2 regions of the Paenibacillus suaedae genome follow, and region 2 is predicted to be linked to the other one. Evidence: a T-box and tRNA genes for the amino acid it is inferred to sense, from the RefSeq annotation. Region 2 holds a T-box; the other holds one or more tRNA genes.
What was found. A T-box is a leader RNA that pairs with one kind of tRNA and senses whether it is charged. The one in region 2 lies ahead of RQP50_RS26175 (valine--tRNA ligase), so its partner is inferred to be a tRNA-Val.
Positions count from the first base shown of each region.

Region 1: it encodes a tRNA-Val, which carries the amino acid that the T-box ahead of RQP50_RS26175 (valine--tRNA ligase) is inferred to sense. The anticodon was not compared.

Region 1 covers NZ_JAVYAA010000002.1:856,538-872,991, reverse strand. Annotated here, with positions in the region: gene RQP50_RS11805 (ABC transporter substrate-binding protein) at 1-495, shown strand, start outside; tRNA gene RQP50_RS11800 (tRNA-Met) at 890-966, shown strand; tRNA gene RQP50_RS11795 (tRNA-Ile) at 991-1,067, shown strand; gene RQP50_RS11790 (hypothetical protein) at 1,225-2,103, opposite strand; tRNA gene RQP50_RS11785 (tRNA-Leu) at 2,402-2,490, shown strand; gene RQP50_RS11780 (uracil-DNA glycosylase) at 2,653-3,324, shown strand; tRNA gene RQP50_RS11775 (tRNA-Val) at 3,506-3,581, shown strand; gene RQP50_RS11770 (hypothetical protein) at 4,022-4,180, shown strand; gene RQP50_RS11765 (hypothetical protein) at 4,280-4,474, shown strand; gene RQP50_RS11760 (hypothetical protein) at 4,563-4,727, opposite strand; gene RQP50_RS11755 (GNAT family N-acetyltransferase) at 4,872-5,315, shown strand; gene RQP50_RS11750 (DUF3892 domain-containing protein) at 5,420-5,653, shown strand; gene RQP50_RS11745 (MBL fold metallo-hydrolase) at 5,726-6,463, opposite strand; gene RQP50_RS11740 (hypothetical protein) at 6,625-6,828, shown strand; gene RQP50_RS11735 (N-acetylmuramoyl-L-alanine amidase) at 6,974-7,519, shown strand; gene RQP50_RS11730 (stalk domain-containing protein) at 7,677-8,276, shown strand; gene RQP50_RS11725 (DUF1292 domain-containing protein) at 8,387-8,698, shown strand; gene RQP50_RS11720 (DUF1885 family protein) at 8,818-9,228, opposite strand; gene RQP50_RS11715 (DUF3055 domain-containing protein) at 9,429-9,716, shown strand; gene RQP50_RS11710 (aminotransferase class I/II-fold pyridoxal phosphate-dependent enzyme) at 9,775-11,250, opposite strand; gene RQP50_RS11705 (MFS transporter) at 11,459-12,637, shown strand; gene RQP50_RS11700 (YktB family protein) at 12,924-13,553, opposite strand; gene RQP50_RS11695 (hypothetical protein) at 13,840-14,436, shown strand; gene gndA (NADP-dependent phosphogluconate dehydrogenase) at 14,583-15,992, shown strand; gene RQP50_RS11685 (methyltransferase) at 16,065-16,382, opposite strand.
Region 2 covers NZ_JAVYAA010000008.1:270,598-287,051, reverse strand. Annotated here, with positions in the region: gene RQP50_RS26180 (bifunctional folylpolyglutamate synthase/dihydrofolate synthase) at 1-1,240, opposite strand, end outside; gene RQP50_RS26175 (valine--tRNA ligase) at 1,334-3,970, opposite strand; T-box leader at 4,161-4,453, opposite strand; gene RQP50_RS26170 (hypothetical protein) at 4,618-4,782, shown strand; gene RQP50_RS26165 (LysM peptidoglycan-binding domain-containing protein) at 4,882-6,465, opposite strand; gene RQP50_RS26160 (RluA family pseudouridine synthase) at 6,609-7,496, opposite strand; gene hemL (glutamate-1-semialdehyde 2,1-aminomutase) at 7,629-8,933, opposite strand; gene RQP50_RS26150 (Crp/Fnr family transcriptional regulator) at 9,012-9,689, shown strand; gene hemB (porphobilinogen synthase) at 9,805-10,809, opposite strand; gene cobA (uroporphyrinogen-III C-methyltransferase) at 10,811-12,397, opposite strand; gene hemC (hydroxymethylbilane synthase) at 12,403-13,335, opposite strand; gene RQP50_RS26130 (precorrin-2 dehydrogenase/sirohydrochlorin ferrochelatase family protein) at 13,374-14,018, opposite strand; gene ccsA (cytochrome c biogenesis protein CcsA) at 14,022-14,849, opposite strand; gene hemA (glutamyl-tRNA reductase) at 14,877-16,262, opposite strand.

The DNA of each region.
Region 1 (16,454 bases), on a different contig from region 2:
GGCTTTACGAAGTTTGATTGGGATGTTGTAACCATTCCGTCACATCCAGAATCTCCTGGAGTATCTGGCGGTTCTCAGCTGTATAATATTTTTGCAATCAATCAAAAAGCAGCTAACCCAGACGATGCTTGGGAATTCATGAAGTTTATTAATAGTGAAGATTGGGCTAAGCTTCGTTCCCGCAGCAGTTGGGAAATGGTATCTCGTCAAAAGTACATTAAGCCTAAGGATGGCACTAACATTAACGTAAGTGCGTTCTACAAAACAAAGCCGGTTCCTCCTACAAAGACAGATATGGAGAAGTTCATGATGGACGGAAGCTACTGGCAGATCAATCAGCTTGGTACGGAGTTGATGCAACAAGTGATCGAGAAGAAGAAATCCGTTTCGGATGCCTTGAAGGAATGGGAAACAAAAGGGAACCAAATTTTAATTCAAGCGAAAAAGAATCCGAACGGTAATGATACTCCTCCAGGAAACGTATACAAGGGCTAATCATCGTAATGCAGGAAGAATCGGTGGCTCCAAGTGAGCTTGCCGGTTCTTTTTTGCACGATTGGGGAATAGTAGGGGGAAGGGGAGGATGCTGATGACAAGAAAAGGGTGATAAAGTGCATTGGGTCTATTGGGGCAAGTTGTACGATTCCAGATTTCAAGCTCGTTGTTTGCAGCAGCGGCTTGAGCATGATGCTTGGATTTATGGATATGAGGCAATGAAGGAGATTGAAGTATATCGATCACGTAGAGGAAAATACGGGGTGCGATTTCTTCCTTAGCCCATTATGTACAATAAATTCAAACTATTTTAATTTTTCTCTTGACTGAACATATGCAACTATTGTATAGTAATACTTGTCGCTGCTGAAGAAGTTCAGCTGTTGAATCATATCGCGGGGTGGAGCAGTCTGGTAGCTCGTCGGGCTCATAACCCGAAGGTCGTAGGTTCAAATCCTGCCCCCGCAACCAAACCTCATGAAATTGCAATGGTGAGGGCCCTTAGCTCAGTTGGTTAGAGCGGTCGGCTCATAACCGATTGGTCGGGGGTTCGAGTCCCTCAGGGCCCACCAATTCTAATTTCATAGATACATAGTTTTGTAAAGTGCATCTTTCATCATCAGTTCTAGCAGTTTGCTAGATTTGCATGAGATAGGTGTTTTTTTATTATTTAGGATCTAAGGAAGCCCACTTTGCAACGTTTCGCGGAGGGCTTCCTTTTTTGTGTCGCTATTTTCTTTTTTGCAACGCATCGTAGGCATCGAGGACATTTTGAAGTGCGGTTTTTTCTTTTTTTGTTATCGTACGGTCATCATAATAGGTATCGCCTTCATGGCGAATGATGGTTTTCTTTGATTTAATAATGGCGCGAATCATTGAGATATCTGATTCAGATGGAGAGACGTCGGCCCATTCCCAGATTCGGGTATTATTATCTCGGATGATCTCATCGCTATTTGGGTAGATGGTATAGGTCTTATCATCGACTTTCAGTGTGTATTTCTCGATGAACAGCCAATTTTCAGCTTCGTATTGAATACGCAACCGCAGCCAAGATATATTTGCTTCTTCCCCTATATATAAGAAGAAACTGTTCTCATTCGCATAGTGAGGTGAAGTTTTGTCATAATACCAGGTAATACTTTTGACTTCATCTACACTTTTTCTCATCTTAGATAGTGCTTGCGCCAAGCGCTTTTCTTCCGCCGCTTGTTTACGTTTTTTCTCCAACTGCTCGGCCTCGATCTTCTTACGCTCTTTTTCTTCAATTTGCGAAATCAATGTTTTGGCGATGCCTGCTTCCTTGCTTCCGGGATGTTTCATCATTAAAGCATTTAGTTTGTCCTTTGCGTTGCCTAATGCCCCTTTAGTAAGACTATCCTTCGCTCCGGCAAGCATGCGGTCAGCTCCATTTTTGATATCATCGATTTCTTTCTTTAACTCGTTAATTGTACCTTTCAATTGTGTATTTTCCTGTTGCAGATTTCTTACTTTAGCGGTCAGGTTCTCGTTCGCAGATACCACATCGTCATATGAGGATTGCGAGATGCTAGAACAGCCTGAAAGGAGTAAGAAAGAAACACATAGTAGGGTAGTCATTCGCTTCACTGCCCGGATCCTCCTAGATGGTAGTAGTTCTATTGTACGACAAATGCCAAATATTCCAATGAAAATAATGGTAACAAAGTTGGTGTGGAGATAATTCAATAGGAGGAAAAAGGCCAGATGATGAATGTTCAATTGCGAACATTCACATTGATAAATTTAGTGTTGACATCATATGAAGGCGTATGATATATTATATCTTGTCGGTTGCGATGTACAGTGTTTTGAAGCGAAAGTGGATGAGCAGCCTGTAGTGCGCAATGATGCAGCATATTGAACCACATGACGATGTGGCAAATATGCCGGGGTGGCGGAATTGGCAGACGCACAGGACTTAAAATCCTGCGGTAGGTGACTACCGTACCGGTTCGATCCCGGTCCTCGGCACCACGTATTGATGATGAGAACTCCTTTCCTGTTCAAGCCTTGAACAAGTGAGGAGTTTTTTGCTTTATACTCTTTTTTAATATGAAATGTGAAATGATTTGAGGATTACATAATAATCGTAATAGACTGATAGATACCAACATGGAAGGGGAATGTACAGTGGGAATGCATGTACAGAATGATTGGGCGGAATTGCTTCATGAGGAAGTTAGACAGCCATATTTCAAGCAGCTGTGGGGCTGGCTTCGAGAAGAATACGAGTGTGCAGTCATTTATCCGCCATATGAACTTATATTTTCTGCGTTGAATGCGACGTCCTATGCGGATACGAAGATTGTCATCGTTGGGCAAGATCCTTATCATGGGCCAGGACAAGCTCATGGATTAAGCTTTTCCGTTCAACCGGGTGTTAAGCTGCCGCCTTCACTTCAGAACATGTTCAAAGAGGGCGCAGCAGATGTTGGTCTGAAGATGCCGAACAACGGAAGCTTGCTGCACTGGGCCAAGCAAGGCGTCCTTATGCTTAACACAGTACTGACCGTCGAACAAGGACAAGCAGCATCACATCGGGGGAAGGGCTGGGAGAAGTTCACCGATCGTATCATTCAATTGTTGAATGAAAGAGATCGCCCAATCATATTTGTTCTATGGGGAAGCCATGCACAAGCGAAGGCGAGCATGATTGATTTGTCAAAGCATTATATTGTACAAGCGCCGCATCCAAGTCCATTGTCTGCACATCGTGGGTTCTTTGGGAGCAAGCCGTACTCGAAAATTAATAATAAGCTGCGCGAATGGGGCGAGCAGGAGATCGACTGGCAAGTCCCTAATATCTAAATAAGGAATAGGCGTCATCGTGAACTGCTTTCATGGAATAGTAAGTTGTTGTATGCTTGTAAGAAGGTGTGAGCGATAACTGTGAAAGTGGTTCATGTGGCTGCCGATCATTTTGGAAAAGTTAGCTCTAGTAATTGACATGGTAATATATTGATGTTATATTAAATTTGTTAATAAACATGATCTGTTAGCTCAGCTGGGAGAGCACCATCTTGACAGGGTGGGGGTCAGTGGTTCGAGCCCACTACAGATCACCATACTTTTAACATCAAAAGCCTTGATTCTCAAGGCTTTTTCTATTTCTATTCCTTTGAACAGTGCAAACCTGCAGCAGAATCCTCTTTGCTCAATGAAAGTGATGCGACAGATGATACAAAACCACTATATTTGTCAACATCATGCATTAAGAAAAATAAGATCAATGATATAGTTTAATATAACTCATTCACTGCCTATTTTCATTGATTTCTCTGAGGTGATCAAGTCCGTCATGCCTTGTTTGCAGGGGAAGCGAGTGTGTGTGCCTCCAAATATATATTATTACAAGACCAAGCATCTTTCATTCGTATCTAACGGGTGATGGATGCTTTTTTATTTTGTTCGTAATTGCAAGAACTAAACTTGCAACTGCTTTCATATAGTGAAGGTATAACGAATGTTTCGCTATTGAATGGGGACAAGCGGAGGAGGTTGGGTTATGGGAGCCGAATTGAGTGTATGGATAATCGGTGTGTTCGGGATCGTAGCGGTTGTCTGTTGGTTTTTATCCAAGCTTCTCATCTTTGATAGTACAAAGCATGATGAGCAATTTGTATGGCTTCGCTCAGTTGAAGAGGATACCAGCAAGAAGGAATGAAGTCATGAGCAAGGGCATGAGATGTTTAAGGGATTAACTTTACGGTGAGAATAGGGGCTATATCGTGAAGTTATTAGTGTTGTTAGCGGGGGTAGCAGCATGCGTAGACGATGGAACGTAATAGGCGTGGTAATGTTGGCCGGAATCATCACGGGCGTCCTGCTTGTTGGGCTTAGTATGAACGCTGTCGACGCAAGTCGCTTCTATCCTGGGATTGATCCTGTAGAGAAGAAGATACCGATCTATGAGGATGTGTATGGCAAGCCAATTATTGAGGAAGTGTATGAGCCCTAGAGTATAACCATACAAGTGGCCGACAGCCCTAGAGATCCTAAGGATCTCCAGGGCTGTTTTCTTCATAAATGTCGTTCATTATGCTTCATTAATCTGTGTTGGATGAATGATTGGGCTGCCTAGCTGTGCTGTCTATAGGCTCTTCTGCATCCCATTTACGTGCGTAGGCTTTCTTCGTCACGTAGAGAAGCAGAAGCACCATGCCTACTACCATGACAACAACTGCGATTACTGTAGCCAGTATCGGATCCATCGTGTACCCCCTTGCTAATGTAAGCGTGTCCGTTATTGCAACTATACATGAAATTCATTTTTTTGTATAATATAAATTCGTTTGCAGCAGCTAAGATATTATACATAATCGCTGTTGCAACATTTCATTCGGAGGTGATCGGGAGTGGCTGCTGAAATCATTGAGGTTAAGACACAGGAACAATTGGACGAGTGTATTGCGATACGAAAGGAAGTATTCGTTGCTGAGCAACATGTACCGGAAGAAGAAGAATGTGACGAGTACGATAACTTGGATGCTCCGGCCTTTCACGTCCTGCTGATGTCAGACGGACAGTACGCTGCAACAGGACGAGTGAAGCTGTTGGATGAATTCACTGCTAAGATGCAGCGTATTGCAGTAAGAAAGCCATTCCGCGGGAAAGGGATTGGAAGAGTTTTAATGGTAGGTCTGGAGCAAATCGCCCGGAAACACGGTGTGGAGAAATGCGTGCTGGACGGTCAGTGCCAAGCGGAAGGGTTCTATCATTCTTTAGGGTATGAGACAGTGTCAGAGGAGCCATTCTTGGATGCGGGTATTCCTCATATTCGCATGGAGAAGAAGCTGTAATTCGTTGTACCGATTTTCGGTTCATAAAAGTTGTGGGTTATGGACACTCTACCTAACAAACGCATCTAATGTAGGATGTATATAGTTAGGAGGATGATGTTCGCATGTCACAGCGAGAATCCATTGTAGCTGTTCAGAAGAATGGGGACGGGGATCTAACGGCGTTCCAAACGAATACAGGCCGAATCTTAAATTACGAGCAGGCTCTTCAAGCCGTGCAAAATGGAGAAATTGCGGGTGTGAATGCCTTCAAGGGAAGAGACGGCGGTACTTATCTTCGTGGAGATGCTGATGGTGATCCTAGCAACAATCTGGATAATTTGCCGACTTTCCAATAACGGTATAGAAGACATAACGAAAGAGCACTTGCAGCGGCCAAATTGGGTCGTTGTAAAGTGCTCTTTGGTGTATTATTCGATTGTATAGAGCTGGTGTTGATCGACAAAGGACATGGCGCCAGTATGCCCTTCGTACTGCGGCCGTCCATCTCCATAGTGCATGAGGAAGGTAAGCTTCTGCAGTGTATCTGGAAGCGTCAAGAGCTCTGCCAATGTCGCATGAACCTCTCCATTCCCACCTAATTGACAGTCATGGAAGATGGTGGTTACTCCACGCTGTTCAACTAAGTGGTGAAGCAGTTCCGGCTGGAACTGCATATCAGCGCTGTAGAAAAAATGATTGTTGATAAGAAGAGAGAAGCTGCGCTTGCCTTCAATATGTGGAGTCTCTAATAATTCGACGGTAAGACCCGCTGCAATGTCATATGGCTGCCCTGGCTCTATTGCATGTACATCGAATACATCCTCTAAGCAGCTTATTCCCTCTTGGGTTAGTCCACCCTTTAATGTATGCTCCCATAATACGGATACGAGTGGAGAAGCTATGTACAGTTTTGGCTTACGTCCATATTTGAACTTCATCTGGAAGGCCAATTCTTCTAATCCCCCAACATGATCAGCATGAATATGAGAGATAAGAACACCATCGATGTCAGAGAATGACTTATTCAAATGGTGTAGAGCCATCGGTGCCGTAATTCCACAATCGATGAGCAGTGTGAATCCACCAGAGTAAAGTAATCCGTTGTTATTGAAGTATGATTTGGCAAATGCACTGCCTGTCCCTAACATTTGTATGTGAAGGTTCATCTTCATCCTCCTATTGGCTGACAAGGCTAGAATTACGCCTATACTGTACCATGTCTGGGATAAATGCACAAGCAAGGCAGCGCAATCTGCATAATGTGCAATAATCAGGTTCGGCCGGAAGCGGCAGGCAACGTGAAATGCACATGAAGCGGGTGAAGGGCATGACGAAGGGGAAGGGCAAAAAGAAGACGAGTTTACAGCCTGGTCGTGAACAGTTCACGATGAAAATAGTAACTTCAGATCGGTGTGAAGTGTGTAAGACACCCTGCATGCGCGGGATGGATTATGTGGAGCGGATGTCTCAGCCAGGCGCAGTTGGAAATGGCGTTCCCTGTATATTAACCCGTACCAAACTGGGCGGCTAATTGTCTCTACCCTACAATAGGGTACATGTTCCCGGGGTGATAACATGTCTGTTGCACACCCAATCATTTCCCGGGACATAATGGATTTCCGGATCGCGCGAATCACTTACAATCGTCTTACCTATTGAACAATGGGGGGATCGTGATGCAGTTGGAGATTGTATGGAAGGGAAATGAGCATACCAATTCGAGTGATCGCAAGGGGGAGATCCCTGCAATTATTGTGAATCATATTTCTGCTCAGAGCTTAACGAGTCTAGATGCATGGTACACATGTCCTGACAACAAGATTTCTTCAGCTCATTTTGCAGTGTCCAAGAATGGGACAATTCATCAATATGTATCCATTGAGCGAATGGCATTCTCACAAGGACTAGAAGGAGAACGAATTGCCTTAGCGCCTGCTTTTGTTGTACGTGAAAAAGGAATGAATCCTAATCGATATGCGGTATCAATCGAGCATGAAGGAATGGACGGGCTGCTGACAGACGAACAGTATCAGGCATGTCTTCGTTTGCATCGTTATATACAACGATATGTAATGGAGAAGTGGGGACATTGGATCTCCTTGGATTATGAACATGTGTTGGGACATTTTCAGATCGATGCCATAAGAAAAGCGAACTGTCCAGGCCCTAACTTTCCATGGAGCCGGTTATATGAGGATTTGCGGCATATGAAGGAAGGGTGAGAGCATTGCTGGGATACCACAAGTTTTTGCGGGCGAAATAGTTCATGGCTTTGTTCATGATAGTATGAATGCACATGAGAGTTATTTGCGAATTAGGCGCAACTCTAAAGCATGATTGGAGTATAACTTTACAACAAAGAAATTTGGGGGTAACGAGATGAAATGCAGGAGACTTGCAGCATTCGTTCTGCTTGGTTCTATTGTGGGTGGAGCGTATGCATCGGCACAGACAGATGTCGCACCTAGTTCTGCGCAAGCCGCTCCAGTGGCTGAGAAGATTGATGTTGTTCTGAATGGGAATGCGGTAAATGAAGGCGGGTATATGATAGATGGACGTGCTTATTTGTCTGTACGACAAATACAAGAAGCACTTCAGGCATTTATATTCTGGGATGATGCCAATAAGAAGGTTGTAATTGACAAGCCTAATGTGGACTTGCTGCTGTTCAAGGACAATAAAACATTTGGCAAAGTCGAGACGGGGAAGACCTCCTTTACAGTATTCGTCCAAGTTGACAGTTTGCAGTCGACAGTTGATGCGATCAAGATTACGATCACAGATCCGAAAGGGAAGACAACGGAGCTTCAGGAATCGAGTGTTCCAACAAATGAAGATAATTTCTGGTTCCGTACGAATGAGCATAAGTATGATTTCAAGGCCAAGGGCGACTATATGATCTCTTGTTATTTGAGACAGAAGAATGGTGAATTCACCCTTATATCGCAGAAAAAGTTGCCTGCAATATCTAAACTTTAGCTTTTGGTTATTATACATACTGAAGCGAGTAGGCGTTCGTTGACCTCTTTCGCAGAAAGTGGTACGATACGTGAGTATAACCACTACCTGAACATAAAGGAGATTTACTCATGAGCGAACATAACCATGATTGCGGATGTGGACACGATCATGATCACGACCACGATCACGATCATGAATTGATTATTACAATGGTAGACGAAGACGGCAACGAAATCGACATGACGATGGTCGAGACGTTCAACGTCGACGAGCAGCTATATGCACTTCTTCTCCAACGCAACGATCCAGAAGCGGACGGCATTATCGTACGTCTGGAAGAGCAAGGCGAAGAAATGGCAATGCTTCCTATCGAAGATGACGCTGAGTGGGAACGCGTACAGCAAGCATACAACGAATTGGTAGCTGAGCAAGGCGAGTAATTCATTCGCTCTGCCAATATACAGGTATGGAACAAGCTCCGGAGAATTCCGGGGCTTGTTCTTTTTTAGAGCATGATTCCGTTCGGAGCGGATCAATTGGGATATTCTTATAGATGCTCTTATTTGCGTGGATTGTAATACATAATTCTACCGTTGAACAGCGTAAGTTCCGCTTTCCACTTTTTCGCCAAATATTTGCACAACTCGTTCCCTTTGGCCTTGTCTCCGTGAGTGGCATCGTCAGGCAGAACCATTTGGACGTAGCGGCGGGAATCCTCTTTCTCGCCAACACCAAATACGATATGTCGATATAATGGATTGGAACCTTTTAAATAGAACCATTCCTGCTCTTGCCCGGGCTTTGTTTCAATTGTATATGGAAAGGCAGCCTCGGCATAATCCCAGCCTAATTGTTCTCCGGTTAATTGGGTTTGTTCCCGGTAATGGAGAAGTTGGCCCTTCAATTCATCTAATGTAATGGACGCAACCTCCGAACCATCGACAAACGTAATGAATGCGCTTTGACTCATCGAATCTATCCTCCCCTTGGGACATCTTCTACTTATAGCACGAATCGCTTACATCATACCATTTGACTGAATGTGATGGCAATATTTACATGGAATGAAAGTTCGAATCTTGTTCTAGGAACGCGATTTATGTTATACTCGATCGTATAACCATTAAATGGTTTGTGTTCTTGGAAAAGGATATCCCGAGGAGGTGTGCGATGTTTGACCATTTGTATGAAGTTTCGGAGCAAGCAAATGTTACCTTTGTCGGTTGGGCCACAGAACAGATTCGTTATGATTTCGCACTCATTTATTCCGATCATTTTATCGGCAAGACATTAGTTGTATGTATGCAGACTGGTCGCTCGACATTATTATGCGCGGATGATTTGCGTCCAGAAATTCTCCAAGTCAAATTCAATTTGCCTCATGCTGAGGCGGCAAGTGAAGCGGCGCAGCTGTTGCTTACGCGAATACATCCACTCGAGGTGCAGGATCAATACTGAATGATCCTGCAGAGAATGAATACAGGGTGCCCCATATCGGGGCACCCTGTATTGTGTATTAGAAGATCGCGCGTTCCTCACGAATAACCTTAACAAATTCAATATTGCGATCTTCTGGTCCCTTGACCGGAAGCCCAATATCGACGTGATCACGAATATAGTTGATGTTTTCTTGCGAGATGACTTCGCCTGGAAGCAAGATCGGAATGCCAGGCGGATAAACGTATATAAATTCTGCAATAATTCGTCCTGCAGACTCCTTAAAAGGTATGACCTCAGTATCCGCATAGAAGGCATCGCGCGGTATGAGGGACAACTGCGGAATCTCCGGAATTTTGACGACGAGCTCCTGTACTTCATTGCGTTCATGGTGAAGACTGGACAAGTCGCGCAATGCGCGGAGCAGAATGTTGATCGTCTCCTTGGAGTCGCCCGGCGTGACGAGACAGAGAATATTGTACATATCGCTCAGTTCGACTTCGATGTTGTAGTGCTCCCGCAGCCAGTTCTCCGTTTCATAACCGGTTATCCCCAAATGGCGGACATGAATGGTCAGTTTCGTCGGATCATAGCTGTAAGTCGCTTCTCCGCCGAGAATCTCTTCGCCAAAACAGTACAGGCTAGGAATTTCATTAATTTGCTGGCGGGCAAATTCGGCCAGCTCAATGGTGTGTTCCGCCATTTCATGACCGTTAAGAGCCAAGTTGCGACGGGATGTATCCAAAGATGCCAGCAATATATAGGAAGTGGAAGTCGTTGTCAGCATGCTGAATATGGTTTGTACACGCTGATGATTCACGAGTCCATTTTTCGTATTTACATTAAGCACAGAACTCTGGGTTAGGGAACCGCCCAGCTTATGCACACTTGTCGCAGCCATATCGGCACCGGCCTGCATGGCTGACATCGGCAGCTTTTCGTGGAAATGAATAAGAACACCATGTGCTTCATCAACAAGTACAGGAATATCGTAAGAATGTGCTAAGTCGACAATCTCCTTCAAGTTCGCGCAAATCCCAAAGTACGTTGGATTAATGACGAGCACTGCTTTCGTATCTGGGTGTTTCTCCAAGGCTCTGCGTACCGAGCTGGTTGTGATGCCGTGATCGATTCCTAAATTCGCATCGCGCGCTGGCGAGACGAATACAGGCTTTGCACCGGCGAAAATAATGGCGGACATGATCGATTTATGAACATTGCGTGGAACCAGGATTTTATCTCCTGGAGAGCATACGGACATAATCATTGTCATGATTGCGCTGCTTGTGCCTTGTACGCTGAAGAGCGTATAATCGGCACCTAGTGCGTCAGCAGCAAGTTGCTGCGCCTCGGCGATGACGCTCGTAGGCTGGTGCAAGTCATCAAGCGGAGCAATGTTAATCAGATCTATAGAGAGCGCCTGATCTCCGATAAAGCTTCGGAATTCTGCATCTGTCCCTGCGCCTTTTTTATGACCTGGAATGTGGAACTGCACCGGATTATTGGAGGCATGTTCCGTAAGTGCGGTAAATAAGGGCGTCCGATGATGGTTCATCGCCGTATCACAACCTTTCATGTTGGCAATCTACTAAGCTGCGCATGGCGTGTCCTGCGCAAACAAGGTTTAGTTTAACAAAAACGACCCGGAATGCAAGATCTTTTTCCTCTATAGTAAGGGGGGGAGCATGAATAAGTATTCGCACTTTATTCATTTTCGTTTCAAGGTATGGTGTGATAGGATGTACATATCGGAGGGAATTGTCATGAAAAAGAAAATGTCCGTTGTCATGTTCATGCTGATGATGGTGTTCATTGGCTTCGGTATCGTGATTCCGGTTCTGCCTCGAATGATAACGAATGCAGGCGCCAATGAATTTCATTTGGGGCTTATGCTCTCGATCTATTCATTAATTGCGTTCGTGGTGTCTCCAATATGGGGAGCATTGTCGGAGAAGGTTGGTCGGCGTCCCATCATCCTTATCGGGACTCTCGGGTTCAGTATAAGTTATCTGCTGTTCGGATTAGCGAATGGTGAGCTTTGGATGATGTATGTTTCCCGCGCATTGGGAGGCATCTTCTCTGGTGCTGTAGCTTCAGTTATTGTTGCCTACGTCGCCGATATCACGACACCTGAGCAACGCACGAAGGGTATGGCCTTTGTTGGAATGTCGATTGGGCTAGGTTTTACATTTGGGCCAGCCTTTGGCGGTATTTTAAGCAGATACGGTTATAATACGCCCTTTTTTGCAGCTTCAGCATTGACATTTATCACATGCGTGCTAGGCTTCGTATTACTTAAGGAATCGCTGACTCCTGAGGAGCGCAAGGGAAGCCTCGAATCGGCTCCTTCACGCTGGACAGCCTTTACGGGACGAATGAAGTATTTGTATGTATTGTCCTTCTTTGTTACCTTTACGCTGGCAGGATTGGAAGCGACACTATTGTATTTTGAAGCAGCTAGAATCCCAGGAATTACAGAGGAGCAGATCGGATACATGTTCTTCTTCTGTGGCCTTTCAGGTGCGCTTGTTCAAGGTGGGGTTGTAAGACGCTACATCAAGAGTGGAGGAGAGAAGAAGGCGATTGCGGTAGGTCTGATTATATCTGCTGCAGGATTTTTGCTGCTCTTGTTGTCCTCAAGTGTTGTCGACGCAACCATTTACTTATGCGTGTTCGGTATCGGCAATGCCTTGATCCGCCCGTGTGTAACTTCATTGATCACACAGAAGACGACGGTTAGCCAGGGTGTTGCTTCAGGTTTGAATTCTTCGATGGACAGCTTTGGCCGTATTACAGGGCCGCTGCTTGCCACGGGTCTGTTCGGATGGAACATGAATCTTCCTTACATAATCGGAGCAGTCTTATGTGTTGCTGCGATTTGGCTTCTCATCCGCTTTGCTGTGCTGGATCGAAATCAGACGGCCGCGAACACAACTGCATAAACAAGAACATGTGCAAAAACTGCGCTTGGCGATTGCTGGTTACGTAATCGCTGAGCGCAGTTTTTTGTTGAGTGTCACTATATGACGTTGTATGTGCGTGTTCAAAAAGGTCGGTTTTCAGCACCGAGAAAGTTGGATGAAGCTAGGGCCTGAGGAGCGGAGCGTACGTTTTGGGTACGTGAGCACCGGAAGGCCCGGCTGAATTCAAGTTTCGATGCCGAGTCCACTTCATGATTTACTTCGTGATCAAAAGTGGACTTTTTGAACAACCTCTATATGACGTTAATTAAGCTTCGACAGCCAACCGGTACAGTGGCATTAACGTCGTGAACGTCTGCCTAGCAAGCTCCATAAAGGCCTCACCGTTCTGCAGCAGTGGATCATTCATCGGAACGTGGCGTCCAACCAGCCATTCTGCCGACTTGATATCCCGGAAGCGGGTAAGCTTGTCGGCCATCTCCATCTCACTCAGATCTCCGATTTGGTCGGCGTCTTTCTTCATATGATCCATGGACAATACATAATTATTAGGGATGATGCTTCTAAGTTGTTTTTGGTCATCAAGCATCGCCTGCGCAATGTTGCGCTTGTTCGCCACCTCATAAATGAAAGCCAGCCAAATAAAGACATGATCATCGAACAAGCCAACCTGGAAATGGGGAAGGGATTTGTATCCGCGTTTGTTCGGCCCAATGGCAAGCCATGTATCCTTCGGCGGATTAACCGTACGACGAGCATGCTTCGCAATATGGAGGAACATTTCAATTCCGCTTTGCATCGCTACATCACTAATTAGCTGTTCTCCAATGGTGCGGAATTTCGGTTGAATACGATCACGAATGGCCTCCATACGGGCATCAAGCCCCTCAATTGTAAAGGTTTCAAAATCTGAAGGAGAAAATCCAGAAAACGTCATTCATCTCTTCCTTTCTAAGCTGTTGTCATCTATACACGAGCTGGTACAGAAGTTATCGAAACTCACTTACTTACTCGCTCGGGAATTTAAACATCAAGTAATCCGTGCATGTTGCCTGTGTCGAACAAGCAGTCACCCACTCAGTATATCATAATATATTGAGAATGTTTATCAAATTATAATTATTATATTTTGATGGAACAAGCCTCTTGTTTGGAAATCCAGTCAATAATCCAAGTTGATGAATCATATGATGGAGTATACGACAAGGTAAGGAGGGATTGCCGTGAATCGCAGCGACGAGGTGGAATACTGCAACCTGGAGCTACGCTTTGACCGTCGGCAAATCCAGAACCTCATCCGTGATCTTATACAAGAAGGTTATTCCTTGTATTGGAGTGAAAATGAATCGCTATTTATCGTATCTATCCGAACAGGAAGGAAGTTGGTCAAACTTCGGTTCCAACGTATGGAGCAGCGCTACAAAATTGTCGGCGACTATACGATTCGGGATGAGAAGCTGGCTGACTTTATGGAAAAACTGATCGGCGATTCACGCGGGCATGCGGTCGTCAAACGGTTCAAAGATAGACAGATTTTTATCGAGAATATTTTGTTCGGCGAACGAATTCGTCTGGTTGAGGTCATAGGGCCGAAGCAGCGCGTATTGTATCAGAAGAGGCCTATTGTAACTACTGAGGAGATGATGCAGGCATTCTTATCCAATCGGGCAGAGCAGCGTATGCGTGTGCTGCGGCTCGAAATGGATTATGTGCTCGCGGAGCTGTTTGAGGCGATGAATGAGCAAAAAATAGCTGTTATAGAGAGATGCAAAGAGAAGCTGAATGAGCTTCGTTCCGAGATGATTCAGCTGGAATGGTAATTGTTATTCATGGTTTAATCACCCTCCCATCCGCCAAATGTATGGATGAATTGCAAGGGCGAGATGGTTGCAGGGTGTTTTGCTGTGCTGTACAATAAGCGTAATGCAAACTATATAAATTTATGGATAAAGGGTGGAACAACCATATGGCTAACAATCAAATCGGTGTCATTGGCCTTGCCGTAATGGGTAAGAACCTGGCGCTTAACATCGAGAGCCGCGGCTTCACAGTATCGGTATACAACCGTTCCCGCGAGAAGACAGATGCACTCATTGCCGAAGCAGAAGGCAAGAACCTGACTGGTACATATTCCATTGAGGAATTCGTACAATCTCTTGAAGCACCACGTAAAATTTTGATTATGGTACAAGCTGGACAAGCTACAGATGCAACGATTGAGCAGTTGCTTCCACACTTGGATCAAGGCGATATTATTATTGATGGCGGTAACGCTCATTTCCCTGATACACAGCGTCGCAGCAAGTACTTGGAAGAGAAGGGCTTCCGCTTCATCGGAACAGGCGTATCCGGCGGTGAAGAGGGCGCATTGAAAGGCCCTGCAATCATGCCTGGCGGCCAAGAGAGTGCTTATCGCTTGGTTGAGCCAATTTTGACAAGCATTTCAGCAAAAGTAGGCGGCGACCCTTGCTGTACATATATTGGGCCGGACGGTGCTGGCCACTATGTTAAGATGGTTCACAACGGCATCGAGTATGGCGACATGCAATTGATTTGTGAAGCTTATCATTTGCTTACGAATGTATTGGGTGTAAGTGCTGAGGAGCTTCACTCCATCTTCGGTGAATGGAACAAAGGCGAGCTTGACAGCTATCTGATTGAAATTACAACAGATATCTTCTCTAAGTACGATGAGGAAACAGGCCAGCCAATGGTTGATGTCATTCTTGACTCTGCCGGTCAAAAAGGTACGGGCAAATGGACAAGCCAAAGCGCGCTTGATCTTGGCGTGCCATTGTCTATGATTACGGAATCCGTATTCTCCCGCTTCTTGTCCGCATTGAAGGACGAGCGCGTTGTAGCGAGCAAAGTGTTGAAAGGGCCGAAGACCCCTGCATTCACTGGAGACAAGGAGGCATTCATCGAGAGCATCCGCAAGGCTTTGTACGCGTCCAAGATCGTATCTTACGCGCAAGGCTTCGCACAGATGCGTGCGGCTTCCGAAGAGTTCGACTGGAACCTTCGCTATGGTGAGATCGCAATGATCTTCCGCGGCGGCTGCATTATCCGTTCCCGCTTCTTGCAGAACATCAAAGAAGCTTACGACCGCGAACCAGAGCTGAAGAATCTGCTGCTTGATCCATATTTCCAAAATATCGTGGAAACGTACCAAGACGCTTGGCGCGAAGTCATCAGCACTGCGGTTGCATACGGCGTTCCTGTTCCAGGATTCGCAAGTGCACTTGCTTACTTCGACAGCTATCGTACAGAGCGCTTGCCAGCGAACTTGCTGCAAGCACAACGCGACTACTTCGGTGCGCATACATTCAAGCGTGTAGACAAAGAAGGAACATTCCATTACAACTGGATGTCATAATAGAGATCAAAAAACAACGCCGAGCCTGCTTAGGACTCGGCGTTGTTTTTGCGTACGGTTGATTATTCGCATTCATTCATATAAACCGGATACAAGTTCAGCCAAATATTTGCGAATCCGATCCGATTCTTGCCCGTAACTGCTGCTGTGCACGAGCAGAGAAGAGATTTCGGCATAGCTATGAAAGCGGCGAACCAATTGATTCGGCTCAAGCATAGCCCACTTGTCAGGATGATCTGTGAGCTGCTGCTTAACTACATTCAGCGCCCATACGATGTCTTCCCTGCACAATGGGTGATTCGAATCCATAATACGAGCCAGGCGAACAGATGTGGAGCGCTGGATGGTCGATTTGGATGGATGCGGTTCTGGGACAGGCAATTGGGGCATGTCTCATTCACTCCTACATAAAAAATGGCACTAGACGATTACTTAATTTCATTGACGATGGCAGGGCTATTA
Region 2 (16,454 bases):
CAAGAATGGTTGGACATTGTATATCGCCCTCGCCCTCCATCACTTGCTCGGCAATATGTTTCAAGCTCTCCGCATCCATCTTCTTGCGGAAATCTGGTTCTGTAAAAATAACGGTATCTGCTAAAGGTAGTATATGTCGTAGAACATCGGGATGATGCTTTGTCGACAGCATACCCATCATAATATGAAGCCGTTCATACCGGTACGTATCGCGCAGCGCTTGTGCAAGCGTCGCTGCCCCCTCCGGATTATGCGCTCCATCGAGCAGCATGCGAGGCTTCTCGCATACCATCTCTAAGCGCCCTGGCCATGCTGCACGCTTCAGTCCTTCTTGCGTGGTAGCATCCTCTAGCATGAAAGCCATATATTGTCGCAGCACTTCAAGCGCCATTAATGAGGCGGCCGCATTCTTCAACTGATGTGCTCCGTTCATCGTGAGCGACATTCCTTCCATCGAACGGAATGGGCCGAAGAATGTGAAGTTCTGTTCATTTTCAATCGCATGGAGCAGTTCCACCCGGAACTGTTCGTTCATGACATACAGCGTAGATTGGTTTTTCTCAGCAGCCTGCTTAATCACTTCAAGCGCTTCTGGCTGCTCCACCGTCGTCACCGCTGGCACCCCTGGTTTAATAATTCCTGCTTTCTCGGCAGCAATCTTCTCAATCGTATCCCCAAGTATGTCCATGTGATCATGGCCGATATTCGTAATAATCGATACGATCGGCGTCACGATGTTCGTTACATCAAGCCGTCCGCCAAGTCCTGTTTCCCATACGACGACATCCGGGAACGTCACTGTCGCATAGTACATAATGGCGAGCGCAGTTGATACTTCAAACGTCGTCGGCGAACCGAGCGGCGTTTGTGCGATTTCATCCACCAACGGCTTCAGCTTGTTCACAAGTTGAAGCAGCGTATCTTCAGGAATGTCCTCGTTGTTGTACTTTAAACGATTCGTATACTTCTCAATATAAGGAGAAGTAAATGTGCCGACATCATATCCGTTAGCAAGCAAGACACTTGTTAACATCGCACAGGTCGAGCCTTTACCATTTGTGCCCGCAACATGAATGAACTTCAAGCGACGGTGCGGAGAACCTAACCGCTCCATCAACAGTTCGATCCGATCCAATCCAGGACGGATTCCAAAAGGAATTAAAGAATTAATCCAATCAATTGCGTCTTCTACCCGAACAAAAGGAAAATCGGTTGCTTCCGTCTCGCTTGTCGTAGGCATAGTTCCTCATCCTTTATCAGATGTCATTAAACGACCGAACCGGCATGAGACAGCGCTCACGTCCGGATCGGTCGTACATATCGCACAGGTTGATTACGCTTCTTTCAATTCGGTAATACGCGCCAGTACTTTGTCTCTCTTCTCACTGTAATCACGCTGCTTGGCACGCTCTTCATCAATGACCGAAGCAGGCGCCTTCGCGATGAAACCTTGATTAGCAAGCTTCTTATCGACACGCTCCACTTCTTTGTTCAGGTGCTCGACTTCTTTTTGAAGACGTGCAATCTCCTGATCAATGTCAAGAAGGCCAGCGAGCGGCAAGTACAACTCGGCTCCTGTCACAATAGCGGTCATCGCTTTGTTCGGAGCAGCAGCTTCTATGCTTACCTCCAGCTTCGAAGTACCGCAGAAGCGTTCCACGAACTCAAGGTTGTTCGTAATGTTCGCTTCTACCATACGATCAGTCGGCTTCACAATCAATTCTACCTTCTTGCTCATCGGAACGTTCACTTCAGCACGAATATTGCGTACTGCGCGAATCATATCCATAAGAAGTGTCATCTCGCGAACCGCCTCAGGCGCTTCGAATTCAGCACGGTATACTGGCCATTCCGCAAGTGTTACCGTCTCGCCGGAGTGCGGCAGATGCTGCCAAATTTCCTCTGAGATGTACGGCATGAACGGATGGATCATGCGCATTGTACGGTCAAGCACGTAAGCCAGAACGGATTGCGTCTTCTTCTTCGCTTGCTCATTCGAGCCATACAAGCTAAGCTTCGCAAATTCAATATACCAATCGCACAGATCGTCCCAGATGAAGTTATTGAGTACACGGCCTGTTTCGCCGAACTCATAGGCATCCATCAAGCGAGTAATTTCGCGGGCAGTCTCGTTCATACGGTGGAGAATCCAGCGGTCAGCTGTGCCCAATTCGCCTGTGATGTCGATATCCGCATAAGTGAACCCTTCCAAGTTCATCAGAGCGAAACGGGATGCATTCCAAATCTTATTGGCAAAATTGCGAGCCTGTTCTACACGTTCCCAGCGGAAGCGCAAGTCTTGGCCTGGTGTACTGCTCGTCGAAATCATGAAGCGCATTGCATCAGCACCGTACTTCTCGATAACTTCAAGCGGATCGACACCATTCCCAAGCGATTTGGACATTTTCTTACCATCAGCATCACGCACCAAGCCGTGCATCAGCACATCCTTGAACGGAATTTCGTCTGTAAATTCCAACGCCGTAAAGATCATGCGGGATACCCAGAAGTAAATGATGTCATAGCCTGTAACGAGCACATTCGTTGGATAGTAGCGCTTCAGATCTTCTGTCTGTTCTGGCCATCCAAGTGTGGAGAACGGCCACAATGCAGAGCTGAACCATGTATCGAGTACATCTTCATCCTGCTTCAAGTGGTTGCTTCCGCATGACGTACATGCAGCCGCGTCTTCTTCTGCAACATGAATGTGTCCGCAATCCTCACAGTACCATGCAGGGATGCGATGTCCCCACCATAGCTGGCGGGAAATACACCAGTCGCGTACATTCTCAATCCAATGCAAATATGTCTTCTCGAAGCGATCAGGCACAAAATTAACACCTTTGCCAGACTTCTGTGCTTCGATTGCACGCTCCGCGAGCGGCTTCATCTTCACGAACCATTGCGTAGACAAATACGGCTCTACAACTGCGCCGCTGCGCTCGCTGTGACCAACTTGATGCACATGATCTTCAATCTTGATCAGCACGCCTTGTTCTTGCAAATCCTTCACGATCTGCTTGCGGCAATCTGCACGATCAAGCCCTTGATATTGACCAGCCAGCTCGTTCATTTTACCGGACTCATCCATTACCGTAATTTGCGGCAGTTGATGGCGGAGTCCCATTTCGAAGTCATTCGGATCATGGGCTGGCGTAATCTTAACCGCACCACTTCCGAAGTCTTTATCTACATAATCATCAGCAATGACCGGAATCTCTCTGCCAACAATCGGCAGTACCAGCATTTTGCCAATCATATGCTTATAGCGCTCATCCTTAGGGTGTACAGCTACTGCTGTATCGCCAAGCATCGTCTCTGGACGTGTTGTCGCCACAGTGATTGTGCCGCTGCCATCCTTCAGAGGATATTGCAGGTGATAGAGATGCCCCTGCACTTCCTTATATTCAACTTCGATATCAGACAATGCCGTACGTGCTGCCGGATCCCAGTTGATAATATACTTACCGCGGTAGATGAGACCTTTCTCATAGAGCTTCACGAATACTTGGCGAACCGCACGAGACAGACCCTCGTCCAGCGTAAAGCGCTCACGGGAGAAGTCCAATGACAGTCCCATCTTCGCCCATTGCTCACGAATCGTATTCGCATACAACTCTTTCCAATCCCATACACGCTCCAAGAATGCTTCACGCCCAAGATCATAGCGTGTGATTCCTTCTTCGCGCAGCTTCTGCTCTACCTTCGTCTGCGTTGCAATACCTGCATGGTCAGAACCTGGAAGCCACAAAGCATCATATCCTTGCATCCGCTTGAAACGAATCAAAATATCCTGCAATGTAAAGTCAAGTGCATGACCAATATGCAGCATACCCGTAACGTTCGGAGGCGGGATTACGATTGTGAATGGTTCAGCATCCTTGCGTTCACCTGCTTTAAAATACTCGCCTTTCATCCAGAAATCATACCATTTCTGCTCCGCTGCCTTCGGATCATACGTCGTAGGCATAGACAGTTGCTCTTGATTCTCTGCCAAGCAAATCCCTCCGTTACATAATCATGAGTATCTAATCGACAATGTTCAGCCTATATAATCGAAGCAAATCATACTGCTCGATCCATGCATGCTTCTCTAAGCGCATAGCTCGGTATTTGCAAGGACAATTCGCTTACGTAGGCAAATAAAAAAACCTTACGCCGCAAAGGACGAAAGGTTTAGCTTCCGTGGTACCACCTTTATTCCGCTCCCAGTACAGATCCTTACATCTTACAGATCGTGTGAGCGGCACTTCAGTTGCAAATAACGGCTGCGGCCGGCCTATTCTAGCGTATCCGGAACATGATGAACATCGTGTTCATACATTACCGTGACACGTTCAAAAGGGCAACTCCCAGGTGACTTCAGCGCGGGACAATCCTGCAGGCGTTGCACCGTGTCGCTCTGCTCTCTGTAAGGGGCCAATCGCTTACTAATCCTGTTCATAGTCTTTCAATCAGATCTTTATAAAAATAAACAATAACATTTACGATATATTGTACCTTCGCATACCGAGCGAGTCAATAGACGAAGCACAAAAGGATACTAACAAATGCTTTCCCTATTAGTCATATCCTGTTTTTCATTTTTCATAACATGTACTATAGGAGGTGTTTTACATGGAACGGTGGTGGTGTCGTGTTCGAGGTTCCATTAAAGGGGTTCTTTTCCCCATCATTTGCTTGCAATTTGTTCGCACGTTGCTTCTGCCAACAGCATTTGACGTATTTTTGCTATTTGTATTATTCCTCATCTTCATTGGATTTTTGTGGGATGTATATTGAAGCTTGTACTCTTGTACAACTGCATGCAGACACAAAGAAACCCGTCGCTCATTGAGCCATACGGGTTTCTTGCCTATCTATTAGGAAGTGGAGATATCGTTACGAGGTGGGAATATACAGAACTTGCCCTTCGGATATATCCGATTCCGCTAAGCGGTTGTAGAGCGCAATTTCTCTCGAATTCATGCAATAGCGGTCAGCAATTGTATCGAGTGTTTCAGAACGCTGCACAATACACAAGCGCACCTTCTTGAAAGCCCGCTCATCATCAATACGCTGCAGGAATAGCGACTGCCACTTTACTTCCTCACCAGTTGTCTCCTCATTCATTGCTGCTAGCTGCGCTGCCTCTTCTTCCTTCTGGATACGTTCCAGTTCTTGAGACTCCCGCTTCTTCTGCAGCAACGAACTGAATCCAACTGGTTCCGCTGCTTCCGGCTCGCTCGCTTTCGACTTGCCGATTGCAACCTTCATCTCCTGCTTGGCAGCTGCTGGAACATCCTCCGGCTCATTCAATGGAGCAGCTGCTTCAATATCGTCCCGCTCCACTTCCTGATTCGAGGCGAGCGATTCACCTTCACCCTCTGATTGAACAGCTGCATCTACTTCGATGGATTGCACACTTTCCTTTCTCGCAACAGGCTCATTCGTATTTGCTTCATTCGAGAGGGTTGGTGAATGAGACTCCAACTGAGTCATTTTCGCTGCTGGCTCGTGTTCTGCGCTATCCGTAGCAGCACTTGCTCTGCCCGGCGCTCGCCCTGCTTCGCCTTGCCCCTCGGCACTCTGAACCTCTAACCGCTCTTCCTCATCTCGCGTCTCTCTGGCCCACTGAGAACCACTCCATGTGAGCGGAATACGTTCAGATTGGGGAGTATCTCCATCAAATGCATCATGATCGGTTTGTGCAGGCAGCATCCTTTCCCCTTCGACTTCGCGAATCTCCACGTCTTCAGCAGCTCGATCGAAGTTCTCTTCCAACTCTTCTTCTGCCTGATCCTCCATCTGTTCCTCTGCCTGTTCCTCTGCCTGTTCTTCTGTTTGTTCTTCTTGCTCCTGTTCCTCTGAAGCCCTAACAGGACTGAAATCTCTATAATCAGCTTCTGTTTCTACTTTCGATTCAGTCGCAACTTCCGATTCAGTTGCAACTTCCGATTCAATTGCAACTTCTTCAGTCACATGCTCTGCTGATTTCGTGAACGCCGGTGTATATGTACCGTAGTCACGCAGCCACGCTGGCTCTTCCCCATCGTGCTCGAGCTCCGTTTGATGTACAACTGTAAATTGCTCCGGCTCCCAAGCCGCTGGCTCTATGCTTTCCATTGAGATGCCGCGCAGCGATAAAATTCCTGTAATATTTAATGTACGTGTTGATAAAAGGTCTACATCGAAGTGCTCAATATCGACCGAAATATCATCCAAGCTGCGCACCCGATTTAAGGGGAGTGTGATTTCAACAGGGATCCAATGCTCAAGCGAATGACTGCTACGCAGTTCATCAGCACCTACATATGCCCCAGCCAGCAGCAAGCTGCCACGCACTGTCACCTGGTCACCAGCAGGAATGACCTGAATGTGCGGTGTCAACTCCACTTCTTCCAATTGATCAATGCCGACCACTTCGTCGGACAAGTGCACACGTTCATAAATATCAAAGCGCAATCCATATGATTCTTCGTTCACAGACCGCTCCTCCTCCCGCAGTTCATATGCCATCTTCCCTTGTGACCAGCGTACATGCGATATGGCAACGATGTTAAGCTACAGTCGCAAAGTCAGACTCGTATCACTACTTCATCTATATGGGAGGAAAGAGAGGAGCATGACTATATTTTTTGCCGCAAGCGCAACATGTCCTCAGGCCACGGGGCGTCTACAACAATCTGTTCTCCTGACAGCGGATGGATGAAGCGCAAACTCTCCCCATGAAGCGCTTGTCTGCTAATGAGCTTGCCATCGCCCCCATATTGCGTATCTCCCGCAAGCGGATGCCCCTTTGCACTCATATGCACCCGAATTTGATGTGTCCGACCCGTCTCCAGCGTTAGGCGCACGAGGGACAGCTCTGAGCCGGGCTGCAGTGTTTCATAGTGGGTAATCGCAGGAGCTCCGCTATCGCTTACCCGATATTTGCCGCGATGATGACGATCCTTCCCTATTGGCGCATCTACCGTTCCAGAAGCCGGCGTCAGCGTTCCCTGAACAATCGCATGATAGATGCGCTCAATTTTCTTCTCGCGCATCATCTCATCCAGAATCACTTGTGTACACGGCTGCTTCGCATACAGCACCGGCCCGGTTGTATCAACATCTAAGCGATGTATATGCAGCACCTTGGAAGCCTGCCCCGTCCATAGATAGTGGCATGCCACTGCATGGGCAAGACTGTCCCGCCTCTTATCCTGCTCGGGTGTCGTTGGATGAACCGCCATACCTGCAGGCTTATATACAACCAGACAAGCATCATCTTCATATAACACCTCGGCAGGTGCGTCAGCGGGCTCATAAGCATCCGATTCAGCAACAAACCATTTCACACGCAGCCTATCTCCTGCAGTGCGAATATCTCCCGCATGATTCATTCTATGAACGAATTTTTTTGGCAAACGCAGCTCGCTAATCAGCCATGCCAGTGTAGATTGTTCATCTTGAAGCGAAGCTTTGCCGGGCATGAATTCTATCCATTCTCCTTGGCGTCTCCAATATCGTGTCACGACGCATCTCCTCCGTTCCTATCCATTTCAAAGCCCGGCACTCCACTTCTAACGCGGAATCGCCGGGCTCGTATTCGTCCTATTTATGTGTATAGATTGACCATACCATCCTATATTCAAGCCTGCATATACTTAGATTGATTTCTTTAGTGCAGCATAGTTGGCTTGAATTGTAAATTCAATGTCCTCATCGGTATGAGCCGCCGACACAAACATCCCCTCGAATTGCGAAGGCGCTACATTAACCCCTTCATCGAGTAGATGCTTAAAGTACGTACGGAACAGCTCTTGATTGGACGTGCGAGCCGTATCAAAATTCGTTACCGGCTCATTCGTAAAGAATGGGCATACCATCGAGCCAACACGGTTGATTGTACACGGCACTCCCAGTTCTTGCGCATTGCGGATAAAGCCTGCCTCAAGCTTGGCACCCTTACGATCCAGTTCCGCATACACCTCCGGCGTAAGCAAAGACAATGTCGTATAACCGGCAGCCATCGCCAGCGGGTTGCCGCTAAGCGTACCTGCTTGATAGATTGGGCCACTCGGTGCAATTTGCTCCATGTACTCGCGTTTGCCTCCGTATGCACCTACTGGCAGTCCACCACCGATAACCTTGCCGAAGCAAGTCAAGTCCGGTGTGACGCCAAACAACCCTTGCGCACAGCTGTAGCCCACACGGAATCCTGTCATAACCTCATCGAAAATAAGCAGACTTCCATATTGCTCCGTCAAATGCCGCAGGCCTTCCAAGAACCCTTCCTGAGGTGGTACAACCCCCATATTGCCTGCAACCGGCTCTACAATGACACAGGCAATATCTTCGCCATAGCGATCAAAGGCCAGCTTCACTGCTTCCAGATCATTATACGGAACCGCAATCGTATTGCTGGCAACCCCTTCAGGCACCCCCGGGCTGTCTGGTAGTCCCAATGTCGCTACACCCGAACCAGCCTTGATGAGCAGGCTGTCTCCATGACCATGGTAAGAGCCCTCGAATTTCACAATCTTACTCCGCTTTGTAATACCGCGCGCCAATCGGATTGCACTCATCGTCGCTTCCGTTCCGGAATTCACCATACGAACGATGTCTACGGAAGGTACACGCTCACATACCAGTTTCGCCATAGCCGTCTCGATCTCCGTAGGCGCACCGAAGCTTGTACCCTTCGCAGCCGTCTCTTGGATCGCACGCACAACTTCGGGATGCGCATGACCCATAATTAGCGGTCCCCATGAGCATACATAATCTACGAATACATTGCCATCGATATCATACAGCCGGGATCCTTCCGCCCGTTCAATATAAGCGGGTGTCAGACCGACGGATTTGAATGCGCGTACAGGGCTGTTCACACCGCCAGGTATGTATTTCTTTGCTTCTGCAAATGCTGCCTGCGAACGTGTGTCTACACGGCCAGATTTTTTTTCAGACATGTTGGTTGCTCCTTCTTATTTATTCCTCTGTTCTATGTTACACTAATAAAAAATCGGCTTGGCAAAGAGGGGAAAGTCATGATTGAATTGCTCAAACGCGTCCCACTGTTCTCTGATTTGACTGATGAACAGCTGGAAATCGTATCGTCCATCACATCCCGCCGGGAGTATGCCCCACATACGATCTTGTTCCAGCAGGGAGATCCAGGGCACACATTCTGCATCGTATTTCGCGGTGCCGTCAAAGTATACACATCCAACAAGAAAGGCCAGCAGAAGATCCTCTCTGTCTTTCAGAGCGGCGACAACTTCGGCGAACTTGCGCTTATTGATGGCAAGCCGCGTTCTGCAACAGCAGAGACATTAGAGGATACGGTTCTCTTTACCGTCACATCCGAGAGCTTCCACTTACTGCTGCGCGCCCACTACGATATTGCGAAGCAGGTTATGATTCAACTATGCGGTCGACTGCGCTCGACGAACGGATATGTCTATGACTTAACGTTCTTAGATGCACCAAGCCGCATCGTAAAGAACATCGTTCGCATCGCTCAGCAGCAAGGCGAGCGCCGCGGAGATAAAATCTACATCCGTGCCGCCTTCGACGCTGATGCCATGTCAGGTCTTGCTGGCGTACATCGGAACGTATTAGAACAAGTGATTCGTGATCTCGAGCATCAGCGTATCCTGACGCTGCAGCCGACCGAATACACGCTGGACGTATCCCGACTATTCCAGAGTCCTTACGTTAGCTAGCTCCATACATCGGGTAGACAAGCTCCCCGTCGGCACATTCAACGACCTTTGCCACGGGGAGTTTGCTATTTATACAGAAGTCGCTTCTTTTAATCAAGCCCCACTGCAACAATTGTTACGCTCGCTCAGACAGCCAACGTGCAGCATCCTTCGCATGATACGTAATAATCATATCTGTTCCCGCGCGCTTCAGACCAAGCAGCAGTTCGCTCACAATAGCACGTTCATCAACCCATCCAAGCTTGCTCGCTGCCTTCACCATGGAATACTCGCCGCTCACATTGTAAGCCACTAGCGGCAAATCGAATTGATCCTTCATCACACGGATAACATCCATGTATGCCATGGCTGGCTTCACCATAAGCATGTCCGCGCCTTCCAGAACGTCCTCTTCTGCTTCACGAATTGCTTCGCGCACATTGGCAGGATCCATCTGATAAGTCTTGCGATCACCGAATTGAGGCGCGGAATGAGCCGCATCTCGGAATGGACCATAGAATGCCGATGCATACTTCACCGAATAGGACATGATTGGCACATCATGATAACCTGCCTCATCAAGACCTGCACGAATCGCATGCACGAATCCATCCATCATATTGGATGGCGCTATAATATCAGCCCCCGCTTCTGCTTGAGACACCGCCGTACGCACTAAGTACTCGAGCGACTCGTCATTATCAATCTCGCCTACCTCGCATCCATTCACTTCATGCACATGAACCATTCCACAATGCCCATGATCGGTATATTGGCATAGACATGTATCCGCAATAATAAGCAGGTCAGGGTGAGCCGCCTTAATTCGTCTTGTCGCTTGTTGGACGATTCCATCCGTGGCGAATGCAGAGCTTCCGACAGCATCCTTCGAAGCTGGGACACCAAACAGCACAATAGCTGGTATACCCAATTGAACAATTTCGTCTATTTCTTCATCCATACGGTCAAGGGAGAAATGATAAACTCCCGGCATGGAGCTAATCTCTTCCTTAATCCCTGTACCATGCGTCACAAATATAGGCATAATTAAGTCATTGACTGTCAATACAGTCTCGCGAACCATATTGCGGAGAGCTGCCGTCTTCCGTAGGCGGCGTAATCTTGTAGTTGGAAATACCATGTTAGCAACCTCCTTGAATGTGTATATGCGCCTTGTCAGCACTGCTAAGTCTGCACATCTCGTCCACCATACTGCTAATGGTAGATCGTTCTGCGACTGCAGCAACCTGCAAGCCTGCATCACGCGCCGTGCGCGCTGTAATCTCCCCGATGCACACCACTTGAGCGCCACCAAGCTTCGCTACAGGGTCAGGAACCCCCATGCGTTCGAGTGCGGCGATCAGGTTCGTAACCGTCGAGGAACTTGTAAACGTAATCAGATGAATCGCGTTCTCTTCCAGCAATTCCACTAAATAAGGATCATCGTACTCAGGCAGCACAGTCTCGTACAAATCGACCTCATCCACAAGCAGGCCATGCTGCTGCAGCATCTCCTTCAGCCAAGGGCGCGCCAGATCACCCCGTGCAAGAAGCACGCGCTCTTCTGGCGAGATTAATGGACGAATGGCATCCCATACCCCTTCTTGGCTATACTGAGCAGCAGATACATCTGGCTGCACTCCATATTCGCGAAGCGCTTCAGCAGTCTTGGGGCCTACCGTTACGATTCGTACATTCGCCCATTGGCGAATATCCTGCCCTTGCTCCTGCAAGTGTTGGAACCAATACTTGACGCCATTCACACTCGTCAGAACTAGCCATTGATATTGCTGTGCATGGATAAAAGCCTGATGAATCGCTTGCTGTTTCCCAAGAGAGACGGGCGCCCGCATCTCAATGACGGGATATTCATACGTCTCCCCTCCAAGCTGCTCAATGGGCTTAACAAGCTCGCTAGCCTGCGAACGGCTCCTCGTGACAAGTACTCTCTTACCGAACAGCGGTCGCTCCTCTGCCCAAGCTAGCTGTTCTCGCAGCTTCACAACATCCCCCACGACAATGACTGCCGGCGACTCGAAGCGAGCACGCTCTGCTTCATTCGCGATCGTCGCTAGAGTCCCTACGAGCGTGCGCTGCTCAACTCTTGTTCCCCAGCGCACTAATGCAACAGGTGTATCCGCTGCCCGCCCATGACTCATCAATCGTTCGGCTATTACACGCAGCTTGCCGATACCCATAAGGAACAGCAAAGTTCCAGCAGATTGGGTCATCTGCTCCCACGCGATGAACTCATCCAGCTTGTCCGGGTTCTCATGTCCAGTCACTACACAAAAGGAAGACGCGTAGTCCCTGTGAGTCACAGGGATGCCCGCATACGCAGGAACCGCAACAGCAGAGGTGACTCCCGGAACGATCTCATACGGAACTCCATGCTGCTTCAGCACAGCTGCTTCTTCTCCCACTCTGCCGAACACACAAGGATCGCCCCCCTTTAAGCGAACGACCCTGTTTCCTTCCTGTGCTAGATCAGCAAGCAGTTGGTTAATATCCGCCTGCTTCATCGCATGTCGATCAGGCAGCTTGCCCACATAGATCTTACGAGCGCCCTGCTTCATATATCTGAGCAATTGAGGGCTAGAGAGACGATCATAGACAACAACATCTGCTTCCTGCAGACAATTCAAGCCTTTGACCGTTATCAACCCTACGTCACCTGGCCCTGCGCCTACCAGATAGACAATACCTATTTCAGAGGAATGCCGTTCCATTCATATCAGCCCCTTAATTGGGATAGCATTTGTTCCGCTCCTCGGTCCAGCAGACGCTCTGCAACTGCAATACCAAGTTCCTCTGGTTGACCGCCTTCCATTGTGTCACTCAAAATCGTATTCTCTTCCGCCGATCCGACAAGACCAGTTAAGCGTATCGTGTCATCTGCGTTATGAAGCTCTGCATACGCTCCGATCGGCACTTGGCACCCGCCATTCAAGCGGCCTAAAAATGCCCGCTCCGCCTGAACGGTACGAGCAGTATCTACATCGTGATAACGCGCAAGCAGCGACAGTACTTCCTCATCATCTGCACGGCATTCAATCCCCAATGCCCCTTGCCCTACCGCTGGGAGACACAGTTCTGTCGGCAAATAGGATGTGATACGATCCTGCCATCCCATCCGATGAAGTCCTGCTGCAGCAAGAACGATTGCATCGAATCCTTCCGTCTCTAGCTTCTTCAATCGTGTATCAATATTGCCGCGCAATGGCTCGATCTGCAAATCCGGTCTATGCGCCTGCAATTGACAAGATCTGCGCAAGCTGCTCGTGCCTACCTTCGCACCTACGGGCAAATCCTCAATCGAGGTGCCAGACTTCATAATCAAGCAATCTCTTGGATCTTCCCGCTTGGGCACAGCGCCAACCGTCAGTCCATCCTGAAGTTCCCAAGGCATGTCCTTCATGCTATGAACCGCGATATCCACTTCCTTATCCATTAACGCTTGTTCAATCTCCTTCACGAATAACCCTTTGCCGCCTACCTTGGACAAGGTGACGTCCAGGATGCGATCTCCTTTCGTTACGATCTTCTTAATTTCGAATCGGAACGGAAGGTTGTTCTCTTTGCAAATGGTCTCCAACGCCGCAATCACATGCCCGGTCTGCGTCAAAGCCAAAGCGCTCTGCCTTGTCCCAACAATGATAGTACGCATCTAGTTGCCCCTCCTGCTTGCCTAAATTATTCATTCATTTATTGATATTGGGCGAGCCACGCCATGACCCAGTCCTCCCATTTGGGGAGTGTGACATTACATTCATAGGCCCGCCAGCATTCTTCTGCATAGTGCCGCATTGCTCGCTGGCGATCTACCGTGTCTGGCAGCACATCATGCGAAACCTTGCGTGCGTGCAGCAGCATCTCCGCTACTTGCGCCAACTCATCATCCATTAACTTGGACAGCTTGGCTAATATGCTTCTCGTCAAGGTTGGACTAGCGCCGCCAGTCGATACAGCGAGATGGACATCTCCGTGCTGCACCGTCCCAGGATTGGCGAAGTCACTCTGTTCCGGACTATGAGCAATATTGATGAGCGCCCCATAGCGCCTTGCTTCCTCAGCTACTCGCTCATTCACTTCACAGTGATCTGTCGCAGCAAACACAAGCAGCGCTCCAATGGCGTCCCCCTCTTCATACTCTCTTGCGATATGAACAATGCTACCTTCATGGACAAAGTGCCAAAGCTCTGCAGTCAATACGGGACTGACCACCTTTACTTCAGCACCACTCGCCAGCAAGTGACGAACCTTGCGCGCAGCTACCTTGCCGCCGCCAATCACCGTACATGGCTTGCCAACAAGCTTCAGCATAATCGGATACAGAGGGGAATCTCCCATTCGCTACACTCCAATCCAGCGATGAAATGTCGACAATGAATTCAATGCGAAATTGAGCATCATTACCGCATAACACCCTAAATTCAACAAAGAAAGTCGAAATCCTGTTGAATCATTACGCGAGCGTTTCACAATATAAGAGCCATAGAATAAAAGCGCTAATAACGTAAACCATATCTTAAAATCAATCAGCAATTCCGTACGATTGTCGAGCAGAATAGCCCCAACTGCTACGGCAAGCGACAGTAAAATCATCGGAATGCCAATTACGACAGCTAGAAACGAAAAGCGTTCAATTCGTTCAAGACTAGGCAAGCGCCGCACCGCGTCAGACCATTGCTTAGCCTTCAACTTATGATGGAGAAATACATACATGCCCGCGAATACGGCACTAATCGTTAAGGCTGCGAAACCAAAGGCTACAAGCGAGATATGGAAAGAGAGCAAATTACGCATCATCTCCCATTCCTTCATCGATGCAGGCATTGTCGGGTCGTTAAGCATGTTCACGAGCAATAAGGCAAACCCAATAAGATTGACGAAAAAAACGATAAATTCGATATGAAAGAACCTGCTAATGACAATGGATACGGTCACGAGGAACCATGAAAACAAAAACATAAATTCAAAACTACTAAAAACGGGCACATCCTGATGCCTCACCATTCTTACAATCAAGAAGATCGTCTGAAGTACCCATACAAAAGTAAGAAGCCCTGCACCCATCCGCTTCGCTTTCCGATTGACTCCTACCACATCGGAAAAATAAAACAGAAGGCTCAGGGCGTATGTGTAGATAATCGCATCGTAAATCCAACTATTCGTAACCATCGATGCCTGCCGCCTCCTGTTCTTCCTCTACCATGTGACGGCTGCCCAAGACAGCACAGACTTCCCCCGCTCGGGTTCCGTATTTCGATTCACGGTGACTTGGGATGAGGGCTGTTCCTTGCCTCGCTCCTCCTTGCCACCCGCTTCTGGCTGCTCCAGTGCGAAAATTTGCGAAAATAACCGCAATGCCTCGTCCCCATTTTTCTCAGCGGCGAGCTCTTTAATTTGATTAATTGGGTCGTGCATCATTTGGTTCAACATGCTCTTCGTCAGACGGCGTATCAATTTTTCTTCCCGTTCAGACAGCTCGGGAAGTTTATTGAACAAGCTTTGCAGCGTATCCTGGTGGATGCGTTCTGCTTTGGACTGTAAAGATCGAATCATCGGAGTTACACCCAGCATTTTGAGCCAATGACGATGCTCCTCGAGTTCATCTGCGATAAAAGCTTCGATCTTCGCCGCTTCCTTGCGGCGACGTGCCAGATTGCTCTCCACAATACCTTGCAGATCATCGATATCATATAAGAATACATTCGACACGTCACTAATCGCCGGATCCAAGTCACGCGGCACGGCAATGTCAATGAAGAACAGCGACCGAGATTTGCGTCTGCTCATCGCCCGCTTCACATCATCCGCTGTCAGTACATATTCCTTCGAACCCGTTGAGCTAATCACAATATCAGCCTCAGCCAGCATCTGTTCGGCCGCATCAAGCGTACCTGCCCGACCGTTAAACTGCTTCGCCAGCTCTTCCGCACGAGATAGGGTACGGTTTGCTACCATTACCTCCGCAGCCCCGTTGGCATATAAATGCTTCACAGTCAGCTCGCTCATTTTGCCTGCGCCTAGAATGAGTACCTTCTTTCCTTGGAACGATCCGAATATTCGCTTGCCAAGCTCCACTGCGGCATAGCTGACCGATACCGCATTTTCGTTAATGCTTGTTTCGGCATGTGCTCTCTTCGCGAGTGTTATCGCCTGCTTAAATACGGTATTCAGCCACGTCCCGGTTACACCTTCATTTTGCGCGAACAAGAAGGCATTACGGATTTGGCCTAAAATTTGCGTTTCGCCGATGACCATGGAATCCAAGCCGCAACTGACCCGGAACAAATGCTCGACAGCCTGATCATCTTCATATATATAGAGGTACGGTGTAAATTGCTGTCTGGAAATGCCGAACCACGTCTCCATAAAGCTGCGGATGAAGTGACCGCACATGTGCAATCTGTCGACAACCACATACAGTTCTGTGCGATTGCATGTCGACACCATCACGCATTCGAGCACGCTCTTCGTCTGTCTCAATTGTCTCAGCGCCTCTTGCCAATCACTTTCGGGCACTGCAAACTTCTCCCGAATTTCTACGGGCGCCGTACGATAGTTCATGCCGACGACGATGATGTGCATTCATTTCACCTGCTTTTCAAAATTTAGTACATTCTCAGATGATAATCATTATAACATAGATCAACAAGAACATTCGTTCGTAATTTGAAAATATTATGAAATGCATGTCAAATTTTAGTTTGTACGGGCTAACTGCACCTTATACTATCATTGCAACGCCCCAATGTCATTCTTTTTTTATGTACTTTTTGC